Regions from separate parts of the Exiguobacterium sp. s57 genome, predicted to be linked through region 3. Evidence: riboswitches for the same ligand, from Rfam matches in the RefSeq annotation. Region 3 holds a riboswitch; each other region holds the start of a gene.
What was found. A riboswitch is a leader RNA that binds a small molecule or an ion and turns the genes downstream of it on or off. The one in region 3 is predicted to bind S-adenosylmethionine.
Positions count from the first base shown of each region.

Region 1: it holds a riboswitch for S-adenosylmethionine, as region 3 does, so the genes downstream of both, msrA (peptide-methionine (S)-S-oxide reductase MsrA) here and KNO98_RS11490 (Na+/H+ antiporter NhaC family protein) in region 3, are expected to answer to the same signal.
Region 2: it holds a riboswitch for S-adenosylmethionine, as region 3 does, so the genes downstream of both, metK (methionine adenosyltransferase) here and KNO98_RS11490 (Na+/H+ antiporter NhaC family protein) in region 3, are expected to answer to the same signal.
Region 4: it holds a riboswitch for S-adenosylmethionine, as region 3 does, so the genes downstream of both, KNO98_RS04750 (methionine ABC transporter ATP-binding protein) here and KNO98_RS11490 (Na+/H+ antiporter NhaC family protein) in region 3, are expected to answer to the same signal.

Region 1 is NZ_JACSKR010000001.1:489,712-492,851, reverse strand. It holds gene KNO98_RS02525 (class I SAM-dependent methyltransferase) at 1-30, shown strand, start outside; gene KNO98_RS02520 (hypothetical protein) at 208-453, opposite strand; gene KNO98_RS02515 (DM13 domain-containing protein) at 597-1,121, opposite strand; gene msrA (peptide-methionine (S)-S-oxide reductase MsrA) at 1,223-1,747, opposite strand; SAM riboswitch class I at 1,815-1,914, opposite strand; gene KNO98_RS02505 (hypothetical protein) at 1,959-2,120, opposite strand; gene KNO98_RS02500 (amidase family protein) at 2,233-3,140, shown strand, end outside.
Region 2 is NZ_JACSKR010000001.1:865,718-868,857, forward strand. It holds gene metK (methionine adenosyltransferase) at 1-1,143, opposite strand, end outside; SAM riboswitch class I at 1,276-1,395, opposite strand; gene pckA (phosphoenolpyruvate carboxykinase (ATP)) at 1,717-3,140, shown strand, end outside.
Region 3 is NZ_JACSKR010000004.1:257,158-260,297, forward strand. It holds gene KNO98_RS11485 (TVP38/TMEM64 family protein) at 1-611, shown strand, start outside; gene KNO98_RS11490 (Na+/H+ antiporter NhaC family protein) at 629-1,912, opposite strand; SAM riboswitch class I at 1,980-2,074, opposite strand; gene KNO98_RS11495 (GGDEF domain-containing protein) at 2,173-3,140, opposite strand, start outside.
Region 4 is NZ_JACSKR010000001.1:928,246-931,385, forward strand. It holds gene KNO98_RS04745 (methionine ABC transporter permease) at 1-371, opposite strand, end outside; gene KNO98_RS04750 (methionine ABC transporter ATP-binding protein) at 361-1,389, opposite strand; SAM riboswitch class I at 1,467-1,572, opposite strand; gene KNO98_RS04755 (thioredoxin family protein) at 2,023-2,280, opposite strand; gene KNO98_RS04760 (PTS sugar transporter subunit IIC) at 2,461-3,140, shown strand, end outside.

The DNA.
Region 1 (3,140 bases), on a different contig from region 3:
CATATGTATATCTTGAAAAAGGGCAGTTGAGGGAGTAGGTAAACTATTATTTGAACGACCCCCGCCTAAGCTTTGCTTTAAGGTGGGGGATCCCCGAATGATCCGACCTATTGATTGAAATCTGGTCAGGCTACCCCGTCTTCTCAACGGTTGAACAAGCAGTGATTCTTTCAGCCTTATACTAAGTTCCACACTTTACCATATCGATTACTTTTTCAACTTGAATTGTTTGATCCGCCACATCATCGACGTCATAAACGCTGCCCATCCACCGAGTACAAGGATATAAATTGCCAAGAAAAACACAAATGCTCCATAGTCTTCGAGCTCTTCGAATGGATTCTGAATAATCATCGGTTCGGATAGTATGCCGATCACCATCAATGGAATGAAAAATAGAAAGAAACGTTTCCAAAAGTAGTGTTTGTACGTTTGTGACACAGTCTGTTCCATAATCGTATCTCCTCAATTGAATTACACTTATTTACATATATGATAGCATATACACAATTGATGTTGGATGATTGGTCTTTATTTTTTAGCCGATTTCAAATGAAAAGAGGGTGGCCGATTCATTCAGCCGCCCTGCAGTCAATTCATTCACTTGTTCCAGTCAGTTCTCCCGTCCCGAACGTCGCGCTGAACGCACGGCACCAGATGACAACTGTGTTGTACTCCTCTAGATTCACATCCGCAGGGACCAAATAGTTTTGATTCCCGATATTCCCTTTTAGAGCCCCTAGACTGACGCCTTCGGTCGTCTCTTGACCTGGTTTTGTCAAATAGACAAATAAGTCTGGACCGTTCGTCGTCTCGAACTCTTCAAATCGGAGATATGTCCCGTCTTCTGCCTCGACCGAGCGGATCGTCCCGGTCGTCTCATAATTTTCCTCCCCGTCCATGAACACACCCGCTACTTCGGTTGGACTCGGTTGTGCTTCCGGTGTCTCGGACGTCTCTTGATCTGATTCCTCTTCCTCTGGAGTTGGTGATTCGACTGCTGTCGGCGGCAATCCTTCATCGACCGTCTCGGTTAAGAATAGTGGGGAGATCAGCCACCAGGCGATGGCGATCACGGCTACTCCGATCACACCGATGATGAGTTTCGTACTTGTTTTCATATATGAGTCCTCCTTTTCGGATGTATGAACCATTAGTAGCCTTTTCCCGATTATTGGTCTTATAAAAAGACGCGAATGCTAAAATTCGCGTGTGATGACCGTTATACGGTTTCAGTCCACTTCTCCTCGATGAACTCGTCACGTCCCGAGATGGCTCGGTCTTCCTTATAATGCTTCGGATTCTTTTTATGATAATCCTGATGGTAGTCTTCTGCGGCAAAGAACGTCGTCGCTGGAATGATTTTCGTGACGATCGGGGCCGTGAAGCGCCCGCTTGCCGCCAACACATCGCGACTCGCCTCAGCAGCGATTCGTTGTTCTTCCGTGTGATAGAAAATAGCTGGGGCATACTGAGGTCCCCGGTCTTGGAATTGACCACCGTCATCGGTCGGGTCGGTCTGAATCCAATACAGTTCAAGGAGACGTTCATACGAGAATAATGCTGGATCATATGTGATTTGAACGACCTCGAGGTGCCCCGTCGTCCCGGTTTTTACTTGTTCATATGTCGGATTGTCGACTTGTCCACCCATATAGCCGGATACGATGCCTTCAATCCCTGGTAATTCCTCAAATGGTGTCACCATGCACCAAAAACAGCCGCCTGCGAATGTTGCTTTTTCCATTCTGTCGTTCCCTCCAAATCGTCATTCAACAAAAAAGCGCTCACGTCGGATGACATGAGCGCTTTCGTCATATCGTCCAAGGTTTCCCTTGCTGGTCGTAGCACCTTGCCTAAGGCAGGTTGCTGTGAAGTCGCGGAGCCAGATCTCTCGTTCACTCTTGATATCGATATGTAGTTGGTGAGAGCATCATACCACCCTCAAAATACATCCGTCAATGATTCGGCTTTCGTTTCAACTGAAAAACAGTCAAGACGATGATGAATCCAATCAACGCGATGGAAATGAGTGTACCATAAGGCACATTTTCACCGTATAGCTGTAAGAAAAATAGACCGAACACAGCCAGCAACACAAAGACATAGGAGCGTGTCATAGGAACCTCCTGTTTTTTCTTAAGTGTAACAAGAACACATCGACTTGGCGATACGAAAAGGAAATCAGACGTAGAGCACGAATAAAGGGGAGAGATAAAGGAGGAATGTATGATGGAACAAATCCAATTACATGAACTGACGATTGAACGTGCACATCGTGGGTATAAAGAAGGACAATTCACGGCGAGAGACGTGACCGCCTATTATTTAGGGCGGATTGCAGCGTATAATGAACGGCTTCACGCCGTCATTCAAGTCAATCCGGACGCCCTGTTCGAGGCAGAGGCGGCAGACCGGGCGTACCGAAAAGGAGTACGCAAACCGCTACTCGGTATTCCTGTCTTAATCAAAGACAACATCGAGACGAACGGTCTGATGCGAACGACTGCAGGTGCTGCCGCGATGCGACATCATTTCGCCGCTCGAGATGCCGAGCTCGTCAAACGGTTACGGGCTGACGGGGCCATCATCTTGGGGAAAGCGAACCTGTCCGAGTGGGCGAACTTTTTAACGGAAGATATGCCGAACGGATGGAGTGCCGTCGGTGGACAGACGATGAACCCATATGGCGACGCGTTAAATGTCGGGGGATCAAGTTCGGGGTCGGCTTCTGCGGTCGCGGCGAACCTCACTCTTCTTGCGGTAGGGTCCGAGACGAGCGGTTCAATCGTTCATCCGAGTGTCCATAACAGCATCGTCGGGATCAAGCCGACCGTCGGATTGATCAGCCGCTCCGGAATCATCCCGATCTCACGTTCTCAAGATACGGCAGGACCGATGGCGAGGACGCTTCGTGATGCGGTCATCGCCTTACAATCGATGTGCGGTGAGGATGAATCGGATCCGGCGACTCTCGAGACACCGGTCGGTCCCCCATACGTGACATGTCTCGACGTGAGGCAAGCGGTCGGGATGCGTGTCGGATTTATCAAACCAAATATTTCAGACGAAGAAGTCGGATTGTATGAACAGGCAATCAGGTTACTACGGCAAGCCGAGGTCGAACTTGTCGAAGTCGC
Region 2 (3,140 bases), on a different contig from region 3:
CACATCTGTACGACCGAAGTGACCGTAAGCTGCTGTCTGTTTGTAGATCGGGCGACGAAGGTCGAGCATTTTGATAATACCTGCCGGACGGAGGTCAAAGTTCTCACGAACGAGTTCAACGAGTTCTGTTTCGCTCAATTTTCCAGTGCCGAATGTATCGACAGCGATTGATACAGGGTGTGCAACCCCGATCGCATACGCGAGTTGTACTTCCGCTTTATCCGCAAGTCCTGCTGCAACGATGTTTTTCGCTACATAGCGGGCTGCGTATGCCGCTGAACGGTCAACTTTTGTCGGATCTTTACCAGAGAATGCACCACCGCCGTGACGAGCGTATCCACCGTACGTATCGACGATGATTTTACGTCCTGTCAAACCTGCATCCCCTTGTGGTCCACCGATTACGAAGCGACCAGTCGGGTTGATGAAGTATTTCGTTTCAGCATCGATAAGTTCAGCCGGAATGACTGCTTCGATGACATATTTTTTCAAGTCTTCTTGAATTTGCTCGAGTGTAATCTCTTCTGCATGCTGCGTCGAGATAACGATTGTATCGATACGAACAGGGTTGTTATTCTCATCGTACTCAACCGTTACTTGTGTTTTCCCATCCGGACGGAGGTACTCAAGCGTACCGTTCTTACGTACTTCCGCAAGACGACGTGACAACTTGTGTGCCAACGAGATTGGGAGGGGCATGAGTTCAGGTGTCTCGTTTGTTGCGTATCCGAACATGAGACCTTGGTCTCCTGCCCCGATTGCATCAAGCTCCTCTTCAGTCATTTGACCTTCACGAGCTTCAAGGGCTTGGTCTACACCTTGCGCGATATCGACCGATTGTTCGTCAATCGATGTCAAGACTGCACATGTTTCAGCATCGAAACCATATTTCGCACGTGTGTATCCGATTTCACGGATCGTTTCACGGACAACTTTCGGGATATCCACGTAAGTTGACGTTGTGATTTCACCAGCTACGAGTACAAGACCTGTTGTGACAGACGTTTCTGCCGCAACACGGGCATTCGGGTCTTCCGCTAAAATGGCATCCAAAATCGAGTCAGAAATCTGATCACAAATTTTGTCTGGATGTCCTTCAGTAACCGACTCTGAAGTAAAAAGTCGACGGTTCAAATTTGACATTCAAAAAACCTCCTATAATAAGGGTGATATGTGGACGGTACTCGTTCCCCTTACGCGTTGCTTTGGGACGGTAATGAAAAAAACCTCCCCCGATGACATACATGGGGAAAGGTTGAATCGTTCTTCCTTACCCTCTTATCGTTCGAAGCTAATGGCTTCGCTTCAGGATAGCACCTTTTCCGCACAAGACTTCATGTCGGACGGTTGCTGGGCTTCGTAGGGCCTTGTTCCCTCCACCGCTCAGAATAAGAGTATCCGTTACGAAAACCATCATATAAATGACATCCGATTATGTCAAGGGAATTGAACGAATTCGTATTTTTTTCACAGACTTGCTAAACATTTCTGTTTGTGAATCGTCAACCATTTTTTTATTTCGTTTCTTTTTTTAACACCTTGTGATAAGAGAATGTGTTAAACTATCCTTGTAAGAAAGCGCTTACTTAATAGAGAAGAAATGCTTGTTTTTAATTAGTGTGTCACATATAATTAAAAATGTCATACTAATTAATCTTGATTGCGGAAGTATGCGGATTTCATCCACATCTATTTAGGGGAAAGGTGGGATTCAGGATGGCGACAACGCTCCTGAAAATCGAAGAATTAATTAATGGTACCGACATGTTACGGAACTTGACGGTTCCAGAGCTGGTAGAAGAAGCCATTCAAAATGGTGAAGGTGTACTGACAAAAGACGGGGCATTATCTGTCAGCACCGGTGCTTTTACCGGACGGTCACCGAAAGACAAATTCGTCGTACAAGATGAAGTCAGCAACAACCTTGTCGATTGGGGGAAGGTCAACCAACCAATCGCTGAAGAGAAGTTTTCAGCACTTCTTGAAAAAGTACTCAATCACTTAGAGAAGAAAGATAAGCTCTACTATCTTGAAGCTGCGGCTGGCGCGGATGAACACTACACCTTACCCGTTCGTGCCATCACAGAGTATGCGTGGCACAGTCTATTCGCTAAACAACTCTTCTTACGTGAATGGCCGACGAAAGGTGCGTTCGACCCGTTTACGGTCATTTATGCACCGAGTTATAAAGCAGACCCTGCGGTCGATGGGACAAACTCAGAGACGTTCATTCTCGTTTCATTCGCCAAACGTACAATTCTGATCGGGGGAACAGAATACGGTGGTGAAATCAAAAAATCAATCTTCTCCGTCATGAACTTCTTGTTGCCTGAACAAAACGTGTTATCGATGCACTGTTCGGCAAATGTCAATGATGCGAACGAAACGGCTCTCTTTTTCGGGTTGTCGGGAACTGGGAAGACGACACTTTCGGCTGACCTTGAGCGTCACTTGATCGGTGACGATGAACACGGATGGTCACCAGACGGCATCTTTAACATTGAAGGCGGTTGCTACGCGAAGACAATCAATTTATCACGTGAGAACGAACCACAAATTTATGATGCGATTCGATTCGGTTCATTGATTGAAAACGTTGTGCTAAACGATGATCGAACACCAGACTACAAAAACATTTCTTTAACGGAAAACACGCGTGCGGCATATCCGATTGAGTTCATCGACAATGCGATGCTCCCATCACGCGCAGGTCATCCGAATACAATTGTTTTCTTGACGGCAGATGCGTACGGCGTCTTGCCACCGATCAGCAAATTGACGAAAGAGCAAGCGATGTATCACTTCTTGTCTGGCTATACGTCAAAACTTGCCGGCACGGAGCGCGGTGTCACAGAACCACAAGCGACGTTTTCGACTTGCTTCGGTTCACCGTTCCTCCCGCTCGCACCAGAGCGTTACGCGGATATGCTCGGTCAATTGATTGAAAAACATGATGTCGATGTCTATCTCGTCAACACAGGTTGGACAGGTGGTGCATACGGTGAAGGTTCACGTATGAAACTCGCTTATACGCGCGCGATGGTCAACGCGGCAATCAATGGACAGCTTCGTGATGTCGAAACGATGAAACATGACATTTTCAATGTCGAGATTCCAGTAGCCATCGAAGGTGTACCGAG
Region 3 (3,140 bases):
TGATTGAGTGGCTTCAGAGTTTGCCTGGTGGTCCTTGGGCTGGTCTTGGTGCTCCATTTTTAGAAGCAATCTTCCCTTTTCTGCCACTCGTCTTAATCATTTCTGCGAATGCGGCGACATATGGCTTTTTGTTAGGTGTTCTCTTGTCGTGGATCGGGAGTCTTCTCGGAACGATTGTCGTCTTCGCGGCCGTCCGGTACATCTTCCGAAAACCGATGACACGATGGCTTGAGAAGCATAAGACGGCGGTATATTGGTTAGAACGAATTAATCACATGAGCCCGATTTCGCTCGGGTTCTTATATTCACTCCCGTTCATCCCGGTCAGTTTGATTACCTATTTACTGGCGCTCATCCAAATGAAGCTCCGTACGTTCATATTAGCAGCGGGATTTGGTAAACTGCTCGTCGTCGTCATTTTCTCTGTCATCGGAGACCAGTGGGAAGAATTTATTCAAAGCCCGTTTCGCTTGTCGATGCTCGGTCTGCTCTTAGTCATACTATGGGCCATCAGTCGAGGACTTGAGGAAGTGCTCAAGCGACGGGCGTTCAAGAAACGGAACGAGCAATTGAAACAAGAGATGGTGACCAAACGACAAACACCCCTTTGAGAAAGGGGTGTTTTCGCTTATGACTGTTTTTTAAAGCGCGGGAAGTTGAAAGCAATGGCAATCCCTCCGCAAATAAAGAGGAGGAACGGATAGAACATGAACGGGACGAGGTCAGGCGATGCCGTCTCCGTCAACTCTGCGGCAATGAGGAGTTGTGCTCCGTATGGGAGAATCCCTTGTACGCCGCACGAGAAGATGTCGAGCACGCTAGCAGACTTTTTCCGTTCGATGTCATATTCGTCTGCGATGTTCGCTGCAAGCGGTCCGGCTACGAGAATCGAAATCGTGTTGTTCGCCGTCGCCACGTTTGTCGCACTGACAAGACCGGCGATACTCCATTCAGCACCGGCCCGTTTTTGGATGCGTGACGTCAAGGCATCACGTAAATATGCGAGACCACCGTTATGTGAAATGAGTCCGACAAGTCCGCCCATGAGTAACGTCAAGAACGAGATTTCGGCCATGCCGATCATCCCGTCCGCAATGGCTGTCACAAACGCTGTCACAGATAAGCTTCCGTCAAGTAGACCAATGATACCCGTGAGCGTAATCCCACCTAACAAAACGAGAATGACGTTCAGTCCTGTTAACGCTAGTCCGATCACCGCGAGATACGGAATCAGTTTATACCACTCAAATGCAGCGACATCGACAGTCGATTCACCGTTCGATAAGACGGCGAGTAAAATGGTCGTGATGATCGCGGCCGGTAACACAATCCAGAAGTTCGTTCGGAACTTATCACGCATATTCGTCCGTTGTGTCCGCACAGCAGCGATGGTCGTATCTGAGATGAACGAGAGGTTGTCCCCGAACATCGCACCCCCGACGACCGCTGCCGCAGCGATGGCGACGTTGACACCACTCTCTTCATGTATACCGAGTGCGATTGGTGCAAGTGCCGCGATTGTACCCGTCGACGTTCCCATCGCCATGGAGATGAAGGCGGCAATGACGAAGAGCCCGCTCAAAAGAAGCGATGGTGGTAAGAGAGTCAACGCAGCGTTGACCGTTGCATCGATGGCGCCGATTGATTCAGCGACGGTTGAAAATGCGCCGGCCAGTAAGAAGATAAAAATCATAATGATGATTCCCGGATTGCCGGCTCCTTGAGCGATGCGCTCGACGGTTTGGGTAGCATTTCCTTTTGTCATGAATGCTGCAACCATCAAGGCGATGATGGCCGCAACGAGGACCGGAAACTTATAAAAGTCCCCGTAATAGACACCCGCTCCGATGAAGAAGAGTAAGAAGACGAGCAACGGCAAGAGTGCCCATTTATTTGCTGTTGGTTGTTCCAAAATAATCACCTCACTAAAAATAAAAAGGACCTTCTTCTAAGAAAAAGGTCCTTCGTGCGAAATACCCTTTTCATCTTTCGAGCATACGCCCGCTGGATTTGGCACAGGTTACCCGCTGCCGAGACTTCATAGGGCCAGTCCCTCCGTCTCTCTCGATAAAAAGTGAATCTATCCAATTAGTAAACACGTTCCCTAACGTACATGTTTCGAATCCGCTTGTCAACTTAAAAACTCCCCAATTCGATGTGAGAAAGGGGAGTTTACGTCGTTAAATTGTTGAAGTGTGCCACGCGGTTACGTCCTGCATATTTCCCACCGACATACAGCGCACGGTCTGCGTTTCGAATCGTATCATCTAGACGCTTATTTCCAAACGCTTCAATCGTATCGACTCCAATCGACGTGGTCACAGAAATTTCGTGTTGGTCGACACAAAATGGTTTTGCTTCGATTTGGTGACGAATGCGCTCTGCGACTTCAATCGCTTGGGTCATATCACACTGGTTGAGGAGTAAAATGAATTCTTCCCCGCCATATCGTGCGGCAAAATCATCTGTACGAAGTACTTGTCGAATTCGTCGCCCGAATTCTTGTAACACGTGGTCACCGACTTGATGTCCATACGTATCATTGATTTTTTTGAAGAAATCAATATCGAGCATGGTGACCGAAATCGGATACATCGAGATATCGGATATTTGTTGAATCCCATATTCATAAAATGCGCGTGCATTTGCGAGAAGCGTCAAACTATCCGTCCGGCTCTCGGTATAGAGACGGTCTCGTTCATGACACCGACTGATGGTCCGATTGAACGACTTTAAGAGTTTGATGATTTCCTGCTGAATGATTTTTGGATATCCATAAACCGGCTCGCCGGTCATGACAATCCATGTACGAATTCCTTCTATTTCTTCCGAGCGGACAGAGACGAAGCTATGATAGTCATTATGGAAAGCATCGGAAAGTGAGGCATCCCATTCAAATCGCATCTCATAGTCGAGGACGGGATCATTCGGTTGACTAATGTCGAGTAGTGCGTATACGACTGGTCGATCGATTGGTTGACGTGTCTTCAAATCAAAGTAGAGTATACGATCGAACAATCTGAACTCGACATATCCTTCATCGTAGTGATTCAATTGTTCACACTGACTTAAAAAAACTTCGATGGCTTGCGCCTCACTCTGTGACAAGGAGACGGTTTCTTTTGCTTCATCGTATTGTT
Region 4 (3,140 bases), on a different contig from region 3:
GCCGCCTCGATGACCCCTCGGTCCACTTCGCGAAGCGCAAGTTCGACCATTCGAGCATAGAACGGTGCCGCGCCGATGATGAGCGCCGGAAGCGCCGCCGTCGAACCGAGCATCGTATCGAGTAAGAACAGCGTGAACGGGATGAGTAAGATAATCAAAATGATGAACGGGATCGAACGGAACACGTTGACGATCGCGCTGACAAAGACGTAAATCGGACGATTCTTCAATAATAGCGATTCGTTTGTAATATAGAGAAGCAAACCTAAAGCGAGTCCGATCAAAAATGTCGCGACGCCTGCGACGAGCGTCATATACAACGTCTCCCATGTCTGTTCCATCATGATTTGCCAGTCTACGTTAGGAAACATCGCTTTCCACCTCCACTTCTACGGATTGCGAACGAATCGATGCGATGGCGCGTTCGATTTCACTTGCTTCCCCAATCAGTTGGATGAATAGCGTACCGAGCGCACCGACTTGTGATTGTGTCACGTTCCCGCCGATGATGTTGAATCCGATGTCATGTGTTTTAAGAACGTCAGACAAAATCGGGTGCTCTGCCGTCTCGTTCAAGAATTTCAATTTGACGACTTGACCGCTCGGGTACCGTTCCTTCAAATGTTCGAACGTGAGCGACAAATCGTCGACTGCTCCGATTTGTTTGACGAACTCTTTCGTGATCGGTTGTTTCGGATGTTGGAACACATCAGAGACTTGACCCGTCTCGACGACTTTTCCTGCTTCCATCACGGCGACTCGGTGACAGATCTTTTGAATCACGTGCATCTCATGCGTGATGAGGACGATCGTCAATCCGAGTTTCTTATTGATGCTGACGAGCAGCTCGAGAATCGAATCCGTCGTCTTCGGGTCGAGTGCACTCGTTGCTTCGTCACAGAGGAGCACCTCTGGATTTGTGGCGAGGGCGCGTGCGATCCCGACTCGCTGCTTTTGACCGCCCGATAATTGTGACGGATAGCTGTCCTCGCGACCGGCCAATCCAACGAGTTCGACGAGTTCTTGAACCCGACGTTTCCGCTCATTTGCCGGAACCCCAATCAGCTCGAGCGGAAAACTGATATTTTCTGCGACCGTACGCGACCATAGAAGGTTAAAGTGTTGGAAGACCATCGAGACGTTTTTACGGACACCTCGTAATTCTTTCGGGCTGAGTTTCGTCAGCTCGCTCCCGGCAACTTCGATTTCACCGCTTGATGGTGATTCGAGACGATTGAGCAATCGGATGAGCGTTGACTTCCCTGCCCCCGAATATCCGATTATTCCAAAAATTTCACCGTGATCAATCGTTAGTGATACATCATCAACCGCCTGGACACGACCATTTTTCGTATCGAACCATTTGGCGACGTTTCGTAATTGAATCAATATATTTCCCTCCTGACAACAAAAAAAGCGCACACGTTTGAGCAAACGTGCGCACTTTATCGTACGGACAACGATTGCTCTCATCTTTCAAGGTTTTCACCTTGCTGGAATTAGCACCATTTCGGATTACTCCGCGGTTGCTGGGCGTCATAGGGCCAGTCCCTCAGCCTCTCTTGATAAGAGTGTTGTATATTCGATTAGCTTTATCATAGCGACAGCTTTTTCTGCTGTCAAATCCTTTTTTCAAAAAAATAAAAAAAGGTGCCGTCCGAGGACGACACAGAACGTAGCACCTTGAGTCACGGAAGGACAGCCCATAGATGAGAATCTTTTGCCCGTTCAAGATTTCCACCCTTACATGGGGGAGATTCACCAATCACCACTCAATCTTAGCTTGGACCGTGCGATTATACGAAACGTCTCTCTTCGCTTGATTTTTTTGGGGGACAATCGAAGGGAAGACTGACGTGTATTCGTGTAAAGTGTAGCAGCGGCTTCGCCAAAACGTCTTGATGTCGGGAATATCGCGTCCTATTTTGTGTTCAAGTAAGATGTTGTAACGAATATACCATTCGTGAACTTTCTGTGTCAACTGATTATTTAAAATTTTCAGATTATTCTAATGTTCCTCTCTTACTTTACGAAAGAGAGGACATGTTGCACATTGTGAAACGCGTAAAGACGATCCCGCACCTTGCCGTTTTCAAGCTTCAATAGTGCAGGAACACTCATCACCTGATACGCTTCGAGCTCTTTCGGAATATAGTTCGCATCCCGCTTTTCAATTTTAATTTCAGGGTCGACCGCTTCGACGACCGTCAACATTTTCTCCGCCACAGCGCATGTACCACACATCGGGGCGTATATATATAAGAATCCGTCTGTAATCATTCTTCTCACCTCTCTTGTCATTATAAGGGTCGATGGATTCCCATTCAAAAATCGTGCTTTGGTGAAATTTCAGAATTTTTCAATGATTCACTTGACTCTTTCTGAAGAGAGGAATAATATGGGCTTTAACTTTAGCACTTTTGTACATAACAGCAAAGAAGAAGGATAGGTGAATGAATGATGACGGAACAAGCAACAAGTACGATGAAGCATTTCACGATGAACGTCTTGAATGGTCTCAGTCTGGCGATTTTGATCGCCCTCATCCCGAGCGCGTTGCTCGGCGAATTAACAAAAGCCCTGCTCCCTTATCTCCCATCTCTTCAATTCATATTGGATGCGACGTCGATTGCGATGCGACTTCTTCCGGCTATTATCGGACTAGCTGTCGCCATGCAATTCGGACGATCGACTTTAGAGGCAGGAACGATCGCGATTGCAACCCATGTCGGTAGTGGTGCCGTTCGAATTGACGGCGGTGCGTTTGTGATGGCCGGCATAGGGGACGTGATCACAGCCGGTGTGACCGCTGCGATCGCCACGTTTCTCGTCATGAAACTCGCTCCCCGTCTGAAGACGTATACGGTCATCGTCATGCCGATGACCATCATTGTCGTCGCAGGCGGGATTGGTGCCTTTTTACTTACATACATCTCACAAATCACGACGTATATCGGCTTACTCATCATGACGATGACCGAGCTACAACCGGTCCTTATGGGAGTCTTGATTGCGATGGCCTTCTCTCTCATCATCGTCTCACCGATTTCGACCGTCGGAATCGCGACGGCCATTAGCCTCTCCGGGGTTGCGGCCGGTGCGGCGAACCTCGGTGTCGTTGCAGCCGGATTCGGTCTTGC